Regions from separate parts of the Paenibacillus sp. SJS-P3 genome, predicted to be linked through region 3. Evidence: riboswitches for the same ligand, from Rfam matches in the RefSeq annotation. Region 3 holds a riboswitch; each other region holds the start of a gene.
What was found. Region 3 has a riboswitch for cyclic di-AMP ahead of AC06G8_RS15170 (C40 family peptidase). Riboswitches for the same ligand answer to the same signal wherever they lie in the genome.
Positions count from the first base shown of each region.

Region 1: another riboswitch for cyclic di-AMP. It lies ahead of AC06G8_RS00140 (G5 domain-containing protein); the one in region 3 lies ahead of AC06G8_RS15170 (C40 family peptidase).
Region 2: another riboswitch for cyclic di-AMP. It lies ahead of AC06G8_RS17315 (TrkH family potassium uptake protein); the one in region 3 lies ahead of AC06G8_RS15170 (C40 family peptidase).
Region 4: another riboswitch for cyclic di-AMP. It lies ahead of AC06G8_RS19920 (hypothetical protein); the one in region 3 lies ahead of AC06G8_RS15170 (C40 family peptidase).

Region 1 covers NZ_CM160043.1:24,954-30,593, reverse strand. Annotated here, with positions in the region: gene rnmV (ribonuclease M5) at 1-397, opposite strand, end outside; gene AC06G8_RS00140 (G5 domain-containing protein) at 614-1,765, opposite strand; cyclic di-AMP (ydaO/yuaA leader) riboswitch at 2,007-2,230, opposite strand; gene AC06G8_RS00135 (TatD family hydrolase) at 2,412-3,185, opposite strand; gene AC06G8_RS00130 (HD domain-containing protein) at 3,210-4,514, opposite strand; gene AC06G8_RS00125 (AbrB/MazE/SpoVT family DNA-binding domain-containing protein) at 4,776-5,030, shown strand; gene rsmI (16S rRNA (cytidine(1402)-2'-O)-methyltransferase) at 5,237-5,640, opposite strand, start outside.
Region 2 covers NZ_CM160043.1:3,760,802-3,766,441, reverse strand. Annotated here, with positions in the region: gene uvrC (excinuclease ABC subunit UvrC) at 1-225, shown strand, start outside; gene AC06G8_RS17320 (CPBP family intramembrane glutamic endopeptidase) at 837-2,477, opposite strand; cyclic di-AMP (ydaO/yuaA leader) riboswitch at 2,715-2,881, shown strand; gene AC06G8_RS17315 (TrkH family potassium uptake protein) at 3,001-4,353, shown strand; gene AC06G8_RS17310 (potassium channel family protein) at 4,375-5,052, shown strand; gene AC06G8_RS17305 (LysR family transcriptional regulator) at 5,144-5,640, opposite strand, start outside.
Region 3 covers NZ_CM160043.1:3,288,965-3,294,604, forward strand. Annotated here, with positions in the region: gene AC06G8_RS15160 (quaternary amine ABC transporter ATP-binding protein) at 1-683, opposite strand, end outside; gene AC06G8_RS15165 (GbsR/MarR family transcriptional regulator) at 925-1,494, shown strand; gene AC06G8_RS15170 (C40 family peptidase) at 1,627-2,118, opposite strand; cyclic di-AMP (ydaO/yuaA leader) riboswitch at 2,122-2,255, opposite strand; gene AC06G8_RS15175 (glycosyl hydrolase family 18 protein) at 2,621-3,943, shown strand; gene AC06G8_RS15180 (CBS domain-containing protein) at 4,031-4,486, opposite strand; gene AC06G8_RS15185 (MarR family winged helix-turn-helix transcriptional regulator) at 4,665-5,114, shown strand; gene AC06G8_RS15190 (ArsR/SmtB family transcription factor) at 5,277-5,573, shown strand; gene AC06G8_RS15195 (DsrE/DsrF/DrsH-like family protein) at 5,573-5,640, shown strand, end outside.
Region 4 covers NZ_CM160043.1:4,330,914-4,336,553, forward strand. Annotated here, with positions in the region: gene AC06G8_RS19910 (D-alanine--D-alanine ligase) at 1-642, opposite strand, end outside; gene AC06G8_RS19915 (amidase domain-containing protein) at 711-1,829, opposite strand; cyclic di-AMP (ydaO/yuaA leader) riboswitch at 2,044-2,233, shown strand; gene AC06G8_RS19920 (hypothetical protein) at 2,239-2,862, shown strand; gene AC06G8_RS19925 (dicarboxylate/amino acid:cation symporter) at 3,090-4,451, opposite strand; gene AC06G8_RS19930 (IclR family transcriptional regulator) at 4,707-5,474, opposite strand.

The DNA of each region.
Region 1 (5,640 bases), 1.7 Mb from region 3:
CGCTATGCACCAGCAGACCCGCTTCCAGCAGATCACCGTTTGAGATTTCCGCCTTCTCTGGATCTCCCTCCGTCCGAACGGACGCCAGAGCCCTCCTGACCGCTTCGGGAGAAGCGTTCTCCACTCCGATGTCGCCTTTGTACAGGGCGTCCTCCTGCGGCAGAAAAGCATGCTTGCAGCCAGGCACCCGCTGCGAGACGATTTTGCGTATTCTCTCTCCTGCATGGTCGGGATCGGTGAAGATGATGACTCCCCGACGCTGCATGGCGAGCTCGATCCGGCGCAGCACTTCCTCGCCGATCGCCGAGCCGTTCGTTTCGATCGTGTCGGCTTCCACGGCGCGCCGAATCGCTGCCGTGTCGTCCTTGCCCTCCACGACGATAATTTCTTTGATCAAGGCCTTGTCTCCTTTAATTCAATACGCGTTTGAGGGGTATAAAAAGAAAAAGAGGCTTGAGCCTCTTGAATGACAGCCAGGTCCGAATCCGGACTGCGGCCGGAAAAGGACAGCAGTGGTACTAGCATGGGCCAAAAAAGCCCTCTCTACTCTCCTCATGCCCGGTAAACGTCCAAAACGGGACCGCCTCGTAGAGGCGGACCCGTATCGCTTGAATCAGCTCAGCTTCGGCTTGGTTGGACCCAGCACGTATACGGTGTATCCGCGCTTCTTGCCGAACTGCCTCGCGTAAGATTCACTCTCGTAGAACACGTCGATCTTCTTGCCGTTGATCGCGCTCCCCGTATCTTCTGCACGACGGAAGCCGATTCCTTCTATATATACCCACCATCCCAACGGGATGACATCCGGGTCGACTGCAATGGTACGGCCTTCCGATACTTTTGCTCCGGAAGCAGTGATGCCGTAGCCGGCATCGCCTTTGGATTTGCCCGTAGAGGCCAAGCCGGCGGTATAAGCCGTCAGGGTTACGTTGTTCAGCACTTTCTTGGCTTTGAGCGATAGGCCCGATTTGGTGACGGATTGCGATGCCGAAGACGCCGCGCTGAGAGCGACTGCTTTAGGCTTCGGCTTTTCCTTGGTGCCGACCGCAACGATCTTGTTCACGGCGGGCTGTTCCATCGATTTGGCGAGCAGCGTCATGGATACCATCTTGCCATCCTGGTATACCTTTTCGAAGGTTTTGACCAATTGGCCATTTTGGCCGGCCTTCACCATTTTTAGCTGCCCCTTTTCCAAGGTAGCATCCTCTTTGCGGATGACGGTGAAAGGAATATCGTGCTTTGTCGTGGTCGTATGCTTGTCGATTCGCAGCACCCGAATCGTCATGTTCGGTTTCAGCTGCGAGGAGGTGTCAGGGAAAATTTTGTCTTGCTCGCGAATCGGAATATTGGACTCTCCGATCGCGGCCTTCACGGTTTTTTCGGTCGTGTACACCGTCGTAGTCTTTCCGTCAGCCATAATCGTCACCGGCACAGCCTGATCGACAATGATCCGGTCCCCATCCTTGAGCGCCGCGCTCAGCGGAACTGAAATCTGGTCGTGCGGTCCGACAGTTATAGCTTGTTCATCCAGTAGGTGCTGCAGGACATCCTGCTTCGTGCTCAGGATCGTTTCCTGTCCGTTCAACACTACGGAGACGTTCTTCTCAGACGTTCCGTGCAACAACACCAAAAACATGAAAGTCATCGCGATTGAGATAATTAAGCTCAGTAGGATCAAACGCAGGTTTTCATGCTTCCATCGCCATTGGAAAGACTTGCTGGATGATCGTTGTACATGGGTGTCCTTAAAGGGAATTGCGCCCACTTCTTCGGTCCTCCTTACATAGCCCCGCCGCCTCGTGTTACGCATGACTATTTAAGACGCGACTATTAGGTTTTGTACGTGCCGAGCAGCACGCCTATCAACCTCTTGCTTCACCTCCACGGTTAACCCTATGTCGACGGTTTACGCAATATTCAAACAAAAAGAAGCCGTCGACAGAGGATCTGTATCGTGGCTTCCCGGGTTGGTCACGCTGAACACATGGAAAGTGGAGCACGAGGTTGATCTCTCTTATATGCGCTTACGAGGTTAGCTGACGGGTTCGGACAAGAGAGCTGCCCTATTCGCCTACTTGGCCTGCTCAAGGCCTTTTGGCAAAATTCACCCCTGGAAAAGGTCAGTTCGTCCATCCAGTCCGCTCCGGAATATCATGTCATCCGGGACTGCATGGAATCGCTGCTTGGTTCCCCCGCTCTCCCTTGTGGGGAGATTAAGCGAATGAATACAAAACTGCATCACTCAAAGCTCTGAGTTGAATCATACAGTTTTGGTCAACCGATTGTAAAGAAGAGATAAAAGACTCTTTCAGCCAAATTAGAGGAAAATCCGGCCGTTTTTGGCGGTTTGATGGAGCGAAAATATAATTTTTCTCAACCAAGCACCTTTTTACAAGCTTTTTCGCCCGATTTTAAGAAAGCTGGAAACATTTTCTTGCATTTGCGGATGTGATGGAAACGATCTCATTCACATTTTTACCTTTTATTTCCGCCGCTGTCTCGGCAACCAATGCCACGAATGCGGACTCATTCCGCTTCCCTCGATGAGGATGAGGAGCCAGATATGGGGAGTCCGTTTCGATCAGCAGACGGTCCAGTGGAACCTGCGCAAGAACTTCTTTCGGCACCCTGGCATTCTTGAATGTCACCGGCCCGCCGAACGAAATATAGAAGTTCATGTCCAGACACTGCTTGGCGGTCTCCCAGCTGCCGGAGAAGCAGTGCATGATGCCTCCGACCTCAGCCGCCTTCTCTTCCCGAAGAATGCGGACGACATCCTCATGGGCATCGCGGTTATGAATGACGATCGGCTTGCCCGTACGCTTCGCGATGCGGATCTGCTCCCGGAATACTTGCTGCTGGACATCCTTGGGAGCGGTATCCCAATAATAGTCCAGTCCGATTTCCCCGATAGCGACGACCTTTGGATGCGCCATCAGCGCCTCCACCCGTTCGAGGTCCCCTTCCCTCACATCGGCGCTGTCCGTCGGATGCCACCCGACAATGGCGTAGATGAACGGATATTTTTCGGCAAGTTCCAGCGTCGTCGGAATCGTCTCGCGGTTGAATCCGACATTGAACATCAGCTCCACGCCCGCGTCGCGGGCGCGCTGGATTACTTCCTCGCGGTCATTGTCGAATTTGGGGGAGTCCAGATGCGTATGCGTGTCAATCAATCCTGCCATGTTTCGACTCCTTTCGAATACGGCCTACAGGCCAAGTCTTTCCCGAATTTCCGGTTCCATGCGATAGCTGAGCAGCGAAGCCGCTTCGGCATCGTAGAAGAGCCGGTATTGGCCGCGGTGCATGCCCGTTATCGACCTCACTACATCGGACTGCGCGGATATTTCCGTCAGCTGCATGGAGCTGTCAAGAAGCAGGATCGGAGGCTTGCCCCGGTTTCCTTCCTCCTGCTTGTCCATTCCCGAACGATACACATGATAGGGAAGATCATAAGGGAAATCAATCTCCAGCTCGTAATCGCGGTCCATTCCAGCGGCGGCCAGCCGTTCGCAGAAAAACTGGGCGTCTGATTCATGTTCGCGGTCGAAGGTTATATATTTGTACAATTTGCGATTAAGGAATCGGGTGCATAATGATGCCAGCAACTTATCCTCCTCTTCGGTCCAAGCGGCAAAAACCGTTTGGACAAGCGATTCGTCCAGCTTCAAATAAGAAACCACATCCAGCTCCTGGTTGAACAGCCGCTTGATCGGCTCGGGAATCCAGGAGAAGGAATAGCCCGAACGGCACAGCTCCTGGGCCCTCAGAAGAATTTTCCTCAGTACGATCTCCGAGCTGCGTGTCACCGGATGGAAATATACCTGCCAATACATCTGATATCGGCTCATCAGATAATCCTCGACCGCATGCATGCCGCTGTCCTTGACGACAATCCTGCCTTGGTGGGGGCGCAGCACGCGGAGAATCCGGTCCAGATCGAACGTACCGTAATTGACCCCGGTAAAGTAGGCATCCCGCAGCAGGTAATCCATGCGGTCCGCATCCATTTGGCTCGACACCAAATTAATGACGATCGGCTTCTCGTAGGTTTTCCGGATAACTGAGGCTACTTTGCCAGGAAATCCAGGCTCGACGGAACGCAGGAGCCGGTTCACTTCCGTATCTCCTTCTATAATAGAGCAGCTCCATTCCTCATGGTCGAATTCCATGATTTCTTCAATGGAATGGGAGAACGGCCCATGCCCGAGATCATGAAGCAAAGCCGCGCAGAGGCTAAGAAGCTTCTCTTCCCTGGGCCAGTCGGGGTATTCGCTGCGTTCGAACTGCGAGATGATGCGGCGCGTCAGCTCATAGACGCCGAGCGAATGGCTGAATCGGCTGTGCTCCGCGCCATGGAAGGTGAGAAACGTGGTGCCAAGCTGGCGGATTCTTCTCAGCCTTTGAAATTCCGGCGTATCGATCAGGTCCCAAATCAGCTGATCCTGAACGTAAATGTACTTGTGGACCGGATCCTTGAACACCTTTTCCTCTTCCAGCTTTGTCATCGTCATCCACCTTTCGTTCAAACTTTCGACAAAATAAACATGCTGTTTGTCGAATAGTGTCGTAATAAGATTTCCAATTTTTCTAGTCTTGTAGTAAGATAACTAGAGATTTAATCCCTTTCCTGTTCTAAAACCTTGAATTTACGTGCTAAAACTAGACTTTTTGATGGTTGACTGATTTGGGAATGGTTGGTATTATTAAAATCATAAAAAGTAGTTTTATGTCGAACGTTGACGAAATAAATCAAGAGAGGCTGGTCGCCCATTATGATGAAATCCACCGGTATCGTTCGGAAAGTTGACGAGCTTGGCCGCGTTGTTATTCCAATCGAGCTGCGCCGTACGCTTGGAATCGGCGAGAAAGACGCTCTGGAAATTTATGTAGACGGAGAACGCATCATGCTCAAGAAATATGAGCCGGCATGCATCTTCTGCGGCAACGCGGAGAACGTCGCATACTTCAAAGGCAAAATCGTCTGCAATTCCTGCCTTTCCGAAATGCCTACCCCTGTGACAAAATAAGCATAATCAGTTATACTTAACTTTAGCAACTTTAACCAAGGTATTTCTAACCTTTTTATACTCCTACCTTGCCTTCCTGAGCTGGCGACAGCCCGGGAAGGTCCTTTTTTTATTCCGGGCCGGTCTCCTGTGCTTCTTCAGCCTCCCGCTCCATTTAAAGTTCGCTTTTTGCGAAACACTGTCACGAGGCTGGCCGACAAGCCGGCTTATTTGCGCATGAGCTCGTTGTAGACATCCCGTTTCTGGAGCCCCCGGTCTGCGGCGGTTTTCCGAATGGCTTCCTTTCTCGGCTCCCCTTGCTCTTCGTACTTGGATGCATGCTCTTCCAGGCTGAGTCCTTCCCACCAGGACGGGCCTTGCTCCGCCGCTTCATCTTCTCCCGCTCCCTCGACAACAAGACAGTATTCCCCGAGCGGCTCGTTCTCCTCCAGCCATTGTTCGCATTCCGAGACGGTTCCCCGAACGGCTTCTTCATGCTTTTTGGTCAGCTCGCGAATCATCGCCATCCTTCGATCGCCGAGCACGGCCCGAATTACAGGCAGCGTTTTCGCTACCCGGTGAGGCGATTCATAGAACAGCAGCGTGCTGTCCAGCCGCTTCAGCCCGAGCA
Region 2 (5,640 bases), 470 kb from region 3:
GTCCACCGCTTCGCGATCACGTTCCACCGCGAGCAGCGGGGCAAGTCCATGGTTCAATCGACGCTGGACTCCATTCCCGGCATCGGGGAGAAGCGCCGCAAGCAGCTGCTGAAGCATTTCGGCTCCCTCAAGAAGATCCGCGAAGCATCCGCCGAGGAATTCAAGCCGCTCGGCATCGGCGCTGCCCTGGCGGAGCGGATCGTGGCGGCGCTGAAGGAAGAGTAGCGTCCCGGCGACAAGCGGGATTGGCGAGAAAAATGGGGAAAAAGCCTGCATGGCTGTCTGCACCGCTTTCGGTGCCGGCTGGCCGGGCAGGTTTTTCTTTACCATGCGGGATCGTGAAGCGGGCCTGGATCCAAGCCAAAACTGCTGCCCTTTTCGGCTTGGCGCAGGGGGTGCAAGGTTCGAAACGAGCCTTATAGGTCACCTTGCGGCTTGGCGCAGGGGGTGCAAGGCTCGAAACGAGCCTTACAGGTCACCTCGCGGCTTGCCGCAGGGGGTGCAAGGCTCGAAACGAGCCTTGCAGGGTGCCCCTCGCGGCTTCGCGGAAGGGTGCAAGGCTCGAAACGAGCCTTACAGGGTGCCCCTCGCGGCTTCGCGTAGGGATGCAAGGCTCGAAACGAGCCTTACAGGGTGCCCCTCGCGGCTTCGCGTAGGGATGCAAGGCTCGAAACGAGCCTTATAGGTCACCTTGCGGCTTCGCGGAGAGGATGCGCAAGGCTCGAAACGAGCCTTGCAGGGTGCCCTCGCGGCTACGCGTAGGAGAAGGGGCTGCCCCAAAGCCATCGGCTTTAGGGACAGCCCCTTTGAGTTCCAGCGTGATAGGGAGCGCAATCTCAGCCCGGCGCCAGCGGAATGCTGCTGCTCCGCCGCGAGCCGTACCATTTCATCGCCCAGGCGACGCCGGCAGGCGCGACGATGTAGACGATGCCCGCAAGGATGTTGCCGCCTCCTCCGATGAGGAAGAGCGAGATCGACATCAGCACGGAGTCCATGATGGCATGGGCGAATACCGCCGTGAAAAATCCGAACCGAAGGAAGATGTATCCGAACAGAAGGCCGAGAATCGTCAGCTCGATCAGCCTCGTCGTAGACGGGTAGATCGGATAGGTCACATGTCCGAGCGCCCAGATGATCGTAGGGATGAGGCAGGCGACGAACGGGTTTTTCAGCCACTTCATCAGCAGGCCGATGCCGAACAGGCGATAGACGGCTTCCTCCTGGATGGCTGCGCACCACGCCAGCAGCGGCATCAGCAGCGGAGCGGCGAGGTTGTAGGGCGACTGGGTTACGTCGCTTGTCGACCAAGCTCCGGTAAATGCCGACAGGCCGATCAAGATAACGGTCTGCAGGCCGAGAAGGATGAAGCCGAGCACATAGGCAAGCTTCATGCTGCTCCAAGCGGTCTCTCCGAAGCGGGACTCGCGGGAGGTCAGCCACAGCCGCCTGCCCTGCGCGCGCCATAGCCCATCCCCGGCGACGAGGGAGAAGTAGGCGGACAGAGCGAGCAGGAAGGTGAGGCCCATCGTGATGACGAGCTGGACCAGGACGACGGTCTCGGCGTTGGGCCGCGCTCCATACATGGCCCGGAGGCCGTCGAGCATGTTCAGGTTGTTGATGGCATAGAAGCCGAGAAACACGAGGCTGATCGCCCAGCCGCGGCGGAAGGAGCTGTACTTCCTCATGACGATCGAATAGATGACGGCGAGAACGAACAGGATTCCGCTCGGCAGCAGATTGCCCAGCAGCGACAGGCTGGAGGCGATCCGATCCTGATCCGCCGTGTAGGCGAGGTAATCCTTGGGCACTTCATAGCGCGGCATGAACTCCGCCAGGACGGTCTTGCCGCCAGGCTCAGCTGCGGCGGCGGAAGGAGGAGCCGCCTCTATGGTGAGGCGGGCTTGGCCGATCCCTCCTCCTTGCACGGCATACACCGTCTTGTAGCCCGCCGATTCACCGATCCTCTCCAGCTTGCCGTAGCCGAGCTCGGCGGCTTGCTTGGCGGCAAGCCGGTCAAGCTGTTCCGCGCTGGGGGCAAGGACGTCCGCGGATTCTCCGGCAGAGGGCGTGAACACCTGCTTCCAGCCGATCACCCGGCCGCTGGACATGCCGACCTCGACGAACATCTGCCCTTCGGGCAGGGAGAGAGACACCTGCCATGTATCGGCCGGAACGATCTTGCCGGGTCCTTCCTCGAATTTTTTGGACAGCTTTTCTTTGCTCAGATAACCGGTTATGTCCCGGTCGGATTGGTGGACCGTATGAGCGGCGAGAGGCTCGGAGCCGGTCAGCTGCCGGGCGAAAGCCATCGCTGCCTGCTGCGCCTCGCCCTTGGGAACAGGCTTGTCGGAAGCTTCCTCTCCCGACAGCCCTCCCGCGAAGGAAGGGATGATCTGCAAAATCAGGAAGATGGCGGCTCCAATGATTCCCGTCCAGAAATACTTACGATAGCTTTTCTCCAACTCGGAGCTGTTCATGATTGTCCTCCTGACGATGCCTGACTGCAGGGCAAGCTTTTATAACCTTACCACAGCGGCTTTCAAATTATCCACGCCGCGGCAGGGAGAGATCGAGATTTCGCGCAAAAGAAAGAGCAAGGGCAGGATTACGCCTTGCTGGACTTGTCCCAGCACTATTTTCCGTCCCATATCGCTCCGCAAGCTTGGATTGGGACATTGGTAACCTGTCCTCTATCCTATATAATCAAATCCGACCATATAGAACAGCCGAATTTCCAAAGAATACGGGGGAACCATATAGCTGCCTGGCGCAGCTTGGGGTGAATTCCGTTCCGGCGCAGGCGGCTGCCTGCCGGGAGCGGATAGGGCAGCCGTCATGCCCGAATCCGACAGCTAACCTCGGAGGCTGCTTGACCGGACTCGCAGGGCGCACAGGCACTTGGGTTTCCAGTGCTTTTTTTTGTGCTTCCGAAGCGACAGGCTTACGATGCCAGGACTTCGCGATCGGCAGGGATATGGAGACAAAAGGAGAGTCGCCGGCATGCAATCATGGTCTTCAGTATTCAAGCAAGCTTTCAAATTGTCGCCGCCGCGCATTCTCGTCGCCGGATTCGCCGTCATGATCGGCATCGGCTCGCTGCTGCTGATGCAGCCGTTCGCAACGGCCGGCGGAGAGGGCACGAGGTGGATCGACGCCCTGTTCACCGCTACTTCGGCGGCTTGCGTCACAGGCCTCGTCGTCGTGGATACCGGCACCCACTATTCGATTGCAGGCCAGATCATCATTCTTCTGCTTATTCAGATCGGAGGGCTCGGCTTCATGACGATGGCGACGCTGTTCGCCCTCGTGCTGCGCAAGCGCATCTCGCTCAAGGACCGGCTGCTGCTGCAGGAAGCGATGAACCAGAGCTCCATAGAGGGAATCGTCCGGCTTATCCGCAAAGTTCTGCTGTATTCCCTCGTCATCGAAGCGGCGGGAGCGCTGCTGTACGCGGTCCGCTTCGCATCGGACATGCCGATCGGCCGCGCCGTTTACTTCGGCATCTTCCACGGCGTATCCATGTTCAACAACTCCGGCTTCGACATCTTCGGCGATTATCGGAGCCTCACCGGCTATGTGTCGGATCCGCTCGTCAATATCGTGACGATGGTGCTGATCGTTACAGGAGGCCTCGGCTTCATCGTGTTGTCCGATCTGATGGAATGGAGGAACAACCGCAGGTTCTCCCTCCATTCCAAAGTGGTCTTGCTGGCCACGGGCAGCCTGATCGTCATCGGAGCGGTCGTCATCTTCATCTTCGAATATTCCAACGCCAAAACGATGGAGCCGCTCGGCTTCGGAGGCAAGGTGCTCGCAGCCTTCTTCCAATCCGTCACGACGCGCACGGCGGGAGCCAACTCGCTCGATATCGGCGCGATGCGCCAGGCGAGCTTGTTCTTCATGATCATCCTCATGTTCATCGGGGCATCGCCGGGCTCGACGGGCGGCGGCATCAAGACGACGACGTTCATGACGCTCGTCGCCGCGATGGGCGCTATGATCCGCGGCAGGGAGGACATCGTCCTCTTCCGCTACCGGCTGGGCAAGGAGCGCATCATGAAGGCTTTGACGATCACGATGCTGTCGCTTGCGCTCGTGCTCGTCGTGACGATGGTGCTCTGCACCGTCGAGGACCGCGATTTCCTGCGGATCCTGTTCGAGACGGTATCGGCATTCGGCACCGTCGGGCTCAGCACGGGAATCACGACCAGCCTGAAGGATGTCAGCAAGCTGCTGCTCAGCCTGACGATGTTCGCCGGCCGGCTCGGTCCGCTGACGATGGCATACGCGCTGAGACCGAAGCAAGGCAAGGAATTATATAAAAATCCAGAAGGCAAGATTATCATCGGATAGGAAAGGAAATAAAGAGACACAATGGGAAAGAGTTCAAAAGGAGAGCAATACTGCGTCATCGGGCTGGGCCGATTCGGCTCCAGCCTGGGCAAGGAGCTCATGCAGCTCGGCTATGAGGTGCTCGGCATCGACCGCAGCGAGGAGCTGGTGGACGATATGAGCGCCGTGCTCACCCATACGCTATGCGCCGACGCGACGGACGAGGATGCGCTGCGCGCGATCGGCATCCGCAACTTCGACTGCTGCATCGTGGCCATCGGGGGAGACATCCAGTCGAGCATTATGGCGGCGATACTGGTCAAGGATTCCGGAGTCGGCAAGGTCGTCGTGAAGGCGGTATCGGAGCTGCACGGCCGGGTGCTGGACAAGCTTGGCGTCGACAGGGTCATCTATCCGGAGCGGGATATGGGAATCAGGGTCGCCCATCAGCTCGTATCGCCCAATCTGCTCGACTATATCGAGCTGTCGTCCGAATACGCCGTCGCGGAGCTGGCTGTTCCGGGCTGCCTCAACGGCAAGGCGCTGTCCGAGATCGACACACGCAAGCGCTACGGCTGCAGCATCGTAGCGATCAACAAGCCCAAGGGCATCATCATCGCTCCCCAGGCGAATTCCATTCTGGAAGAAAAGGATGTCATGGTCGTCATCGGAACGAACGAGGGCATCGAGCAGTTTGAAAACGCGGTGAGCCGCAGCTGACGACCGCCGTGGAGGGAAATAAGCGGCCTGCCGGGCAGGAGCGGTCCGCTCCAGGCCAGGCATACGCATAGAAAGAAAGGCAGGAGGCGCGTCAGTCGACGCGGACTCCTGCCTGTTTGGTTTCAGCGGCCCTCTGCTGCATGGCCTTCAAACTTGCCACCGGCGAAGCCGAGCGGCGGAAGTAGTTCGCGGCCGCTTCGCGGATCCAGTCTCTGACCGCAGGCTCCAGCCGGGCCGGGTCGCCATGGATGAGCGAGGTGGTCCGCTTGGCCTGCTCCAGCTCCAGCACCGGGACGACCATAAGGTCGTTGTCCGCCAGCATCTGCTGCCGGATATAGGAGCGCGGCAGCAGCGTCGCCGCTCCGCAAGTATGGAGCAGCCGCAGGATGGCTTCGAACGAATCGATTTCCATTTTGACATCGGGATGCAGCCTGTGGGTGTCGAACAGCTCGTCGGTCAGGTTGCGGTACCAGGTTCCTTTGGAGAAGAGGATCATCGGCAGCCCGCTGAGCGTCCGGATCGCCAGCTTGCCGTTCTCGGTCAGCAGATGGCAGCGGGGAAGCACCAGCTCCAGATGGTCGTCGAACA
Region 3 (5,640 bases):
AGCGCCTCATCCAGATCATGCGTAATGAACACGATCGTTTTTTTCATCTTCTCCTGCAGCTCCAGCAGTTCGTCCTGCATATCCTTGCGGATGAGCGGATCAAGCGCGCTGAACGCTTCGTCCATCAGCAGTATTTCAGGGTCGTTCGCAAGCGCTCTTGCCAGTCCGACCCGCTGCTGCATGCCGCCGCTCAGTTGATCGGGATAACTGTCAGCCCTTTCTTCCAGTCCGACGAGCCGCAAGGCTTCCCTTGCTTTCGGCTCTCTTTCCTTCTTGGGCACTTTCTGGACCTCAAGTCCGTACTCCACATTCTCAAGCAGTGTCCGATGCGGAAACAGCGCGAATTTCTGGAAGACCATGCTGATCTTTTTCTGGCGCACCTTCCTCAGCTGCTCCGCATTCAAGCGGGTAATATCCTGTCCCGCGATGCGGATGGCGCCTCCCGTCGGCTCGATCAGCCTGTTCAGCAGGCGCACGAGAGTCGATTTCCCGCTGCCGGACAGCCCCATGATGACAAAAATTTCTCCCGGCTCGACGGCAAATTGAACCCGGTTGACCCCAACCGTATGCCGCGTTTCTTTAAAGATCCTGTCTTTGCTCCACCCTTCCGTCAGAAGCGGCAGCATTCGTTTTGGATCCTCGCCGAATATTTTCGTCACATCCGTGACTTCAATGATCGACAAGCGCTTCACCTCCTTATGGCCTCTCTTGCGGCCAACGCTCACTCGAACTAGTCTATCGAACAATTCACGACACCGTCAACCGTTTTATCCGTATAATAAGTACGTACGGTTTTTTCTGTTCATACTTTACGTGCGAAATGCTCCCGTATCCTCTCTTATACTCGTTCATCAACCGCTTTACATTGCCGGGAATGTTTCTTACAATTACTTTGTCAGCCGAGAAGGCGATGAAGGAGCGGACATGATGACCAATGATTTTGCCGGCCTGGAGGCCGCGCAGGAGCAGGCAATCCAGAAGGCGCGCAAGCGCGTGATCGAGTCCATCGGCAAGAACATGGACCTGTACGGCATTACACAGTCTACAGGACTGCTGTATGGGCTCATGTTTTTCCAGGACAAGCCGATGAATCTCGACGAGATGGGCAAAGCGATGGAAATGAGCAAAACCAGCATGAGCACCGGTATCCGCACGCTGGTTGATTTGAATATGGTGAACAAGGTATGGGAAAAGGGATCGCGGAAGGACTTGTATGAAGTCGAGCGGGACTGGCACCAGACTTTCGCCGATTTTTTTGTCCTGAAGTGGAGAAAGGCCGTGGAGCTCAACCTGATGGCGCTTCGCCGCTCCAAGGCAGAGCTGGACAAGCTGGCCGAGAGCAGCGGATCGGAAGCAGAAGCCATGCTGATCAGCAGCGATCTGGAGAAAATCCGCCAAGCGATCGACTATTATTTGTGGCTGGACCGGGTCATCGATCTGATGGAATCCGGCGAGATTTTCAAGCATGTGCCGAAGGAAGAGCCTTCGAGCTGAAACCAAGAAAAGCCTTCCCCGGCGGGAAGGCTTTTCGGTTTTGTTGCTGGAATATAACCGACTGCGCAAAAAAGAAAGACAGGCAGCTCGCGCCGCCTGTCTCCCCTCATCCTTCAGAACCGGAGCCGTCCATCATTCCCCGGCGTCGTCGGCCGCTTCTTCCTCTTCGCTTACCATCTTGCTGTAATCCTCGCCCGTCACGACGCGGCGCGCGGTAACGTAGCGCTTGGCATAGTAGGCATCGTCCAGATCCGTATACCGGACGCCCTTGCTCGAGGAGTGGGCGAACTTGCCGTCTCCGACATAGATGCCGGCATGCGAGATGCCGCGGCCGTTGGTGTTGAAGAAGACGAGGTCTCCCGGACGAAGATCATCCTTTTCCACCTTCGTGCCGGCCTTGGCCTGGGATTGGGAGGTGCGGGGCAGCTTCACGTCGAACTGGCCGAAAATATAGCGGACGAATCCCGAGCAGTCGAATCCTGCTGTAGTCGTGCCTCCATACTTGTAGGGAGTGCCGAGAACCTTGCCGACGGATGACTTCAATTCGGTGCTTGCGAACACGCTGGATGATGCGAACACGGCAATAAGAATGAAAGCGGTAATGGACATGATGACTTTCTTCACAGATGGTTCTCCCTCCGGTGCCTACGAAGTTAGCTGATGGGTTCGGTAGAAGGTTCCCTAGAATTCTCTCTTGCAGAATTCATTCACCCCGAGTGGTTCCCCCGTTTTTCTTATCGAAAATTCGGCATTTATTTTGTTTCAAGCTTGTTTGCTGATGGTTAATATTCGTAGTTTTTTGTCGAACTCCTCCCTTTGGATTATTAGAAGTCTTTCATAATTCGACTTTTTCGGTCTAAGAGGGTCGTTCGCCCTTGTTTATATCGTAATAGAGATATTTTTGATGCCTATTTCTGAACAAATAGTCCTTCCCCTTTCTTCCTTTAAAGTACTCTATTCCCATTCGATAGAAATTTCTCCCTGCATTCATCCAATTTTCCCCTTTTATCGATAAGCACTTTCATTGATAATGAAAGTGCTTTCAATAGATTCGAAAAAGGAGGTCGGATATTCCCTCTCATTCTTGTTTCGCCCCTATCATCCTATCCTTCAGGAGGTATCGTTCATGTTCAAACCGAACCGCCGCATAGCAGCTTCCGCGCTGAGAGTCTTGATGCTTGCCGTGCTTCTTGCCTTCTCGCTCCTTCCGCAAGGCGTCGCCGTCCAGAAGGCCAGCGCTGCGGATGCATGCAGCGGAGTCGCTGCCTGGAGCTCGTCCTCCATCTATACCGTCGGGCAGAAGGCGGTCTACTCCGGCACGCTGTACGAAGCCAAATGGTGGACGCAAGGCGAGCGCCCGGATCTCGCCGGAGAATGGGGAGCCTGGAAAGTGCTGTCACTCTGCTCGGCATCCCCTACGCCGACTCCTACGGCAACGCCTGCTCCTACGGCGACGCCTAAGCCTAGCGCCACTCCGACACCGACGCCGACGGCCACTCCTGTCCCTGCCGGCAAAATCATCGGCGCGTATGTAGCCGACTGGCATTTCCCCGTCATCAGCACCGTGCCGGCCGAGAAGCTGACACATGTGTTCTATGCCTTCGCCGACGCGACCTCTGCCGGTGTCAGCGGAGGGGATACGGGCAAGCTGGCGCAGCTCGTCTCGCTGAAATCCAAAAATTCGAATCTCAAGGTTCTCGTCTCCGTCGGAGGCTGGGGCCGCTCCGCCAGCTTCCCCGCAGCAGCGGCTACGGACGCGAGCCGCACGGCGTTCGCCAACAGCGCCGTATCCTATATCCGGGCCAATAAGCTGGACGGCATCGATATCGATTGGGAATATCCGGGCTCCGGCGACCGCGCGAACTATACTCTGTTCATCCAGAAGCTCCGTTCGACTCTGGACTCGGCCAGCTCGGCCGATGGACGCTCCGCCAACAAATACCAGCTTACAGCCGCCGTCGGCGCCTCCGACTACGGTCTCGGCAACATCGATATCGCCGCCGTCATTCCCTCCTTCGATTTCCTCAATGTCATGACGTACGATCTGCAGAACGGCGCGAATACCCATCACACCGCCCTGTACAACTCCTCGATGGCAAGCTACAGCGTCGATTCCGCCATCAAGCTGCTGAAGAGCAAGGGCGCTCCGGCAGCGAAGCTCGTCGCCGGAGGCGCCTTCTACTCCCATGGCTCCGGCGATTACACCTATGATGAGCTCAAGGCGAGCTATATCAACAAGAACGGATGGACCCGCCAGTGGGACTCCACGGCAAGGGCTCCATACCTGACGAATTCCAGCGGCGGCTTCCTCAGCTACGACGATGCGGAATCGCTGACCGGAAAGGTGAATTACGCGAAGTCCGGCGGACTCGGCGGCATCATGTTCTGGGAGTATGGCCAGAACATGAACGGCGAGCTGCTGGAAGCCATCTATCAAGCGATGAAGTGAACCACGGATTGCAGAACGAAAAGAGCCCGTTGTGCCGGTCCGGCATAACGGGCTCTTTTTCGGCTTGAAAGCTGCCTGCAAGCGTCTTTAAAGAAGGGATTGAAACGATTGGCGGATGACGTCGCCGCGGCTGATGATGCCCGCAAGGAAGCCGCCCCGGTGGACCGGCAGCTTTTTGATCTGCTTCTTGCCCAGGATGGCGGCGATCTGCTCGATGTCATCCTCCACGGAAGCGGTTACAACTTTTTTCTTGGCGATCGCCATGACATTCAAAGGAAGCAGCCGCTTCAGCCTCTCCTCATATTTATCGTTGTCGCCATTCACGACGGCCGTGAAATAAAAGGCATCGACGACAATGTCTTCATGCTTGCCGATGTATCGCATGATATCGCCGTCGCTGACGTATCCGACGATTACGTTGCGCTCGTTGACGACGGGCAGGCCGCTGATGCGGTAAGCAAGAAATCTCTCGATGACATCCCTCACGGTATCGGATTCCTTCACCTTATAAACCTTGGAGATCATAAAATCCTTGGCTTTCATCCTCATAACCCCTCGATTCCGATTTGCGGACGCTTCAAACAAGTTGTATGATGAAAGTATATACTTGAATTATACAACTACTGGACATCGTGTCAATGGTTATCCCTGCCGCCGATTGTTCATGCAGCGCCGGGATGCGCTGCCCCAAACCTATGCCGAACGATAATGAGGAATTGTGATGAACGAACTTCCTTTCGAGCATATCGAGCTCGAGCTCTCCATCCTCTCCAGGCTCGTAGCTTCCGCCACGACCTACAAGAAGGAAGGAATGCTGGATCGATCCGCTTATTTGCTCCTTCAGCAAATCTCATCGAGGAGGTCCGCCAGTGTCAAGGCGCTCGCAGATGAATTCCGACTGGATATTTCCACTGTAAGCCGCCAGTCCGCTGCCCTGGAGCAGAAGGGCTATGCATACCGGATTCCACATCCGCAGGACGGCCGTTCCTACTCCCTGGAGCTGACGAAGGCCGGCGCCTTGGCCTTGGAGGCGAACCGGAAAGTCAGAGCCGATTATATCGCCGGGCTGCTGACGGGATGGTCCGATGAGGAGCAGAAGCAATTCGGCGCCCTCCTGGAGAAGTTCAATCGGGCCTGCCTGCAGGATCATCAAGCAGAGAGACAGCCTTAATCCTCACGGGATTAAGGCTGCTTTCATTCCGGAGGCTTAATGCCTGCCTGCAAAAAAGGAATGGACACATTTTCGGCATGAATTTCCGCCTCTTCCCTCTTGCCTTTTGTATCGTTATATTCTAATATTACGATATTAAGACGGGATGGGAGAATCAGCATGATGGACAAGAACACGAACGTAAAAGCTTACGAGCAGGCGGCCGAGCTGCTCAAGGCGCTCGCCCATCCGATCCGCCTCTGCATCGTCAGAGGACTGATCGGCAAGGGCTCCTGCAATGTTTCGTATATGCAGGAATGCCTCGAGCTGCCGCAATCGACCATCTCCCAGCATCTGCAGAAGCTCCGCGCCGCCGGCATCGTCGTGACGAGCCGCAGCGGCCTTGAAGTCCATTATTCGGTGCCGGATGCCAAAGTCCAGGCGCTTGTCCATATGATTACCGGAGAGGATGAATCTTGATGTCTAGAAAAATTCTGATCGTCGGCGGAGTCGCAGGAGGCGCTTCGGCAGCCGCGCGGCTGCGCAG
Region 4 (5,640 bases), 1.0 Mb from region 3:
CCGGTTGCGGGCTTTGGAGATGCCGACGCTGCTGCCGAGATTGGCGGGCTTGACGAAGCAAGGATAGCCGAGAGCGACCTCCGTTTCCATGACGAAGAACGCGCGGTCCTTCTCCCACTGCGTCCGGTTGAAGTAGCGGTAGACGCATTGCTCGAGCCCCTCGTGGGCGAACACCTTCTTCATGAAAATCTTGTCCATGCCTACTGCCGAAGCAAGGACCCCCGCTCCGACATAAGGAATATTGGCCATTTCCATCAAACCCTGGACCGTGCCGTCCTCGCCGAACGTTCCGTGCAGCAGCGGGAACATGACGTCGATCGTCCCTCCCGGAGCTCCCGCCGAAGCGGCAGCCGCCTGCAGGGCGCCCTCTCCGGCCGCAGCCGTCGCCAGTCCGCCGAATACCGGCGCCAGCGCCATGCCGCCGTCCTCTGCCGGAGACAGCTTCAGCTGCTCGACGCTGTGCGGGGCTTCCAGCAGCACTCCTCCGGAGCGCCATTCGCCTTGGCCCGTAATATAGAAGGGCTGTACCTCGTATTTATCGAAATCGAAGGCGCCCATAACGGCCAGCGCCGTCTGCAGCGATACCTGATGCTCGCCCGACTTGCCTCCGTAGATGAGTCCGACGCGAATTTTGTCTCCCATGTTAGCTCCTCCGGTAACCTTCTTGAATTAGAATGCCAATCGCTGCATGGACCGATGCGGCTCCCGCATCAGAAATAGTCCTGCAGATGATAAAATCGATAGCGCGTCCGGTCCGTCCAGGCGTAGGAATCCTTGTAGTCCCAATAGCGGTGCCGGCTCGGCACGGTGTTGGCGTTGACCAGCGGCATGCCGTCGGCATCGAATGCCGTCACGACTGTCGTATGCTGGAACCGCCCGTCCCCGCCCCAATCGTAGGTGATGACGTCCCCGAGGGACAGCTCGGATGCGCTCTCCACCGTCGTCGCCCGCATGCCCGTGCTGCGCGGGAACGACAGATACAGCTGCAGCGCGTTCGACACCGCCCAGCTGTAGCTCCAGGATTCCTGGCCGCCTGTACGGCCTTTGTACCACCATCCCGATTCTCTTTTACCAGTATAGTTCATCGGTGCTTCGCCTGCAAAGACACATTGCGACACGTAATTCGTGCAGTTGACCTCGAACAGCTCGTAGGCCGGATTCGCTTCGTTCCACCACCGGTCGGCGTAGGCGGCGACCAGCTCGCGCCTGTACTCGACGGCGCGGTCGCGTGTATTCAGGCGGGACAAGACGCCGTAATTAAGGAAAGGGCGCGGCGAGCCCGGACGCTGGATTCCGCTGCCGCCGCCGTCGCCGTAGGAGCGATGCTCGGCCAGCGCGCTGTCCGCCGCGGCGTGGCCGTATCTGGGCCTGCGCTCGCCGACGATCGGCTCCACCCGGGTCAGGCGCCATGCTCCGCCTTCCTCGGCCAGCCACAGTCGCTCCTGCTCGAGACGCTCCTCGGTGTAGGAGCGGCCGCGATGCTCGACATGCCGCTTCACATGCAGCTTCAGGACGACCGACACTTCGGTCGCGGACTCGTTGATCCTCAGCAGCGTCGCTCTCGTCTCGCTCTGCGGCGACAGAATGCCGCGCTCCTCGTCCCTGAGGCGCAGCCGGCGCAGCCTTTCCTCCAGGCGGCGGCGGTGATCCCTGTCTTCCAGCAAGGCTCCGAGCACCTCATGCCTCCGCTCCACTTCGGCTTCGTTGTACCCGTGCACGTATTCCTGCACGGCTCCTCTCCAGCCTTCCAGCGCAGCCTGCTTGCCGGAGGACGGCTGCGAGCGCTGAGCCTCCGATCGTTTGACTCCCCGGGTACCGGTACGCGGCATTCCTTTCCCCATCCCTTCTGGTCGGTATTCGCCCATCATCAAGATGATCTTATGTCTGCTCTCCACTAAAATATGCGGACCCATCCCGGATAGAGCGCTTAAACGCCGTTATCCGGCGTTTCAACGAGAATGCGGCAGATATATATCGAAATTTCAGTCAATATCGAATTTTACAAAACAAGCCCGGCTGGCTTATGATATGATGTACCACTCTATCACCATATTGCTGAATTCCACGTACTGTGGAAGCGGGGGAACCAATACGCGGGCGTCTGTCGACGCTTGCCGGGGTGAATCCGAAAGGAAGAGGCCGGGCTGCCGAAGCCGCGTCTCTTGCCTTTTGGTAGGGCTACTCTCTGGCCCGAATCCGTCAGCTAACCCCGTAAGCGCACAAAGGAGAGATGTCAGGATGTCACTGAAAGACAACCGCGCGGCTTCTTCCGCGCAGGAGGGCTTCATTGCGCCTTCCGTCTGTTCTGCGTCTGCGGTCGAGGCCTTCTTGGCGCCGCCGCCGTTTCCGGGCTTGGACGCGCCGATCGCGCTGGACATGGCGGTCGCGGAGGCTTATTCCCCGCCGGCCCCGGCTGCTGAGACGGCGAACAGGCCGTCCTTCCGTCCCGAGGCGCTTGAAGAAGAGCGCTCAGCATCAAGCCGCCGCATCCGCTGCATCGACTTGTTCATCACCCGCACGGGACCGCTCGTCGATCCCGAGCGCGGAGATTACCGCGTCGTGCTGCATCTGTGCTTCGGCTCCTCCATCCGTCAGGCTTCCGTGCTCATTCCTTACGCCAAGGCGCCGAGAAGCTGGGACGCGTGGAGCCGTTGGTTCCAGCCGTTCGTCGGGGTCCGCTCCGACGAGGCGATGTCCGTGCTCTATTACGACGCGGAATGGATCAGCGACCACAGGGATCGCCTGCTGCGCAAGACGCTGGAGCCGTCCTCCCAGGAAGGCACGCTGTTCCCGGCGACCGCTTTCTGGAGACGCAACGCCCTTATCGAAACATCCGACATCCATATCCGGCTGTCTCTGTAGCCGGATGGCGCTCTGTCCTTCATCCCTTCAAGAGGCATCCCCTATCCGCTTTGCGGCCGGGGGATGCCTCTTGGCCTTTGGCGGCCTTGAGCGGACATTTGGCGCATGATTTGAAAGTGCTGGCCGTATTCACTTACAGAGATCCATCCGCCGTTCAGGAAGCATACATAGACAATAAAAAAGACTGCCAGCCGCAATAACGGCTGGCAGTCTTTCTATTCCGGAATTTATGCGTGGCTCAATTCGAGCTCGTCTTCCTCATCCCGCTCGTAGGACTCCCGATCGAATTCCCCTTCCGATACGGCGACCAGCAGGGTCGACACGGTCGTGCCGGAGGCGTTCAGCGCCGTGCGGCCCATGTCGACGACAGCGTCGATCGCAAGCACCAGGCCCAGTCCTTCCAGAGGCAGGCCAAGCGCGGTAAGCACGACGGTCGTCGAGATGGATGCCGGACCCGGCACTCCGGCGACGCCGATCGACGAGATCATGCTGACCAGCACGATGAGCACGTAATCCGATACGCCCAGCGGCACGTTGTACACCTGGGCGACGAATACCGCCACGACGGCAGGCCATACGCCGCCGCAGCCGTTCATGTTCATCGTCGCGCCCAGCGGAGCGACGAAGCTGGCGATGCGCGGCGATACGCGCAGCCTCTTGGTGATGACCTCAAGGTTGACCGGCAGCGTCGCGTAGCTGCTGCGAGTCGTGAAGGCGACCGCGATCGTCGGATAGATTTTGCGGAGGAACTTGAACGGATTCAGCCTCGCGCCGAAGGTCACCAGCGCTCCGAAGGTCAGGATGAAGTGCAGCAGAAGCGCGATATAAGTCGCGATGATGAGCGTGATAAGCGGCTTGAGCGTCTCTGCGCCGTACTTGGCGGCCATGGAGCCGATCAGCGCGTACACGCCGTACGGCGTCAAGCGGATGATGTACTTGGTCACCTGATTCATGACCTGCTTCAGCGATTCGATGACCTGGCGCACCGGCTCGACCGCTTCCGGCTTGCGGGAGCTGAGATGCACGATCGCCACCGCGACGAAAATGGAGAAGATCAGCACCGGCACGACTTTGCCGTCCGCCATATCCCCGATCGGGTTCGACGGAACCAGGTTCAGGATGACTTCCGAGAAAGTCGGAATGGAACGCGATTCGTAGCCTTCCGGCACGCTTTGGGCGATGCCCGTTCCCGGGTTCGCGACCAGAGCGACGACAAGCCCGATAAGCGCTGCGATCCCGGTCGTAGCCAGGAACAGCAGGATGGTCTTCGTCCCGATCTTGCGCAGCTGCCCGAGATTCGAGATCGAGGTGATGCTTGAAATGACAAGCACGGCGACGAGCGGAATGACGAGCATCTTGATCAGGTTGACATAGATGGACCCGATCGTGCCGATGCTGGTCGCATCCAGCTCAAGGGCGTTCAGCGTAATGCCGACGACCAGCCCGATGCCGAGCGCGATCAGAACGCGATAGCCGAAGCTTACACGGCGGCGTGCCAGATAGACGAGCAGACCGATGACAACGATGGAAACGAGCAAGCTGATCCAGTTCGTTTGTATAGCATGGATCAGATTATTATTTGGGACCAAGCGACTCAACTCCTTATTCCTATCTTTTTACTCTGGAATAGTATATTAGTAATATTATTGTTATATGTCAACTATATTTAACCTCTCGAGCCTCTTCCTTATCATGGAAAAGAAAAAAACGAAGACCTCGAGGTCTCCGGATGTTTGAGCGATCCTATGATTGACAGGGCTTTTCTCCGGCCAGGCGGAATTCCTTCTATCCGCCCGGCTTCTCGACCGGCAGCGCTGCTGGAAAGCGGACCCTGCTCAATCCGATCAGACGGACAGCATGGCGCCCATGCGCTGAGCCGACTGGATGATGAGAGCGGATTGTTCCCGGATGATCTCCGGGGTGAATCGGGCCGAAGGTCCCGAGACGGACAACGCGGCCGCCAGCCGGCCGGACCGGTCGAAGACCGGAGCCGACACAGCGGCGGCGCCCGGCTCCCGCTCCTCTTGGCTCGTCGCGTAGCCCATGCGGCGGATTTCCTCCAGCTGCTCGCGGAACGCAGCCGGATCGAGGCCCGGAGGCATCGCCTCGTCGGACATGAGCCGATCGGCCAAGGACGGCTCCGCAAAGGCGATCAGCACTTTGCTCGAAGCTCCCACATAGAGCGGCAGCCTGAGGCCGACCGGCGCGACTCTGCGGATCGCCTGGTTGCTTTGGACGGCCTGGATGCGGATCCGCTCCCGTCCGTCCTGCACATACAGGCTTACCGTCTCGCCGATCGTGTCGCGAAGCCGTTCCATCTCCGGCAGGCAGATCGCAGCGGGATCGCCGGAGCGCGATATATGCGCGGCGAGCTCCCAGATCTTCATCCCGAGCCGGTACCTCTCCGAGCTGCGGTCGCGCTCCAGGAAGCCCTTGTCCTCCAGCGTCGCCAGCATTCGGTGGACGGTGCTCTTATGGAGGCCGACGCGCTCCGCGATCTCCGTCATCGGCAGATCGCTTTCGGTCGTGAAGCACAGCAATATATCCAGCGCGCGTTCGACAGCTCGCACATTCGACTTGCCTTCATCCGCACGGGCTCCTCTTGGCTCCACGCTCTTCATCTCCTTCCGGCACCGGATGCGATGCCTCTTCATTCCCCGCTTCTGTTGCCGGGATGCTGCTTATCGGTTCACTCCGAACCCGAAACCTCGGGCAGAATGGTTTGTACATCAGTCAGCCGGCCTTGCAAGCGAGCTGTTGATATCGACTGAGAACCGT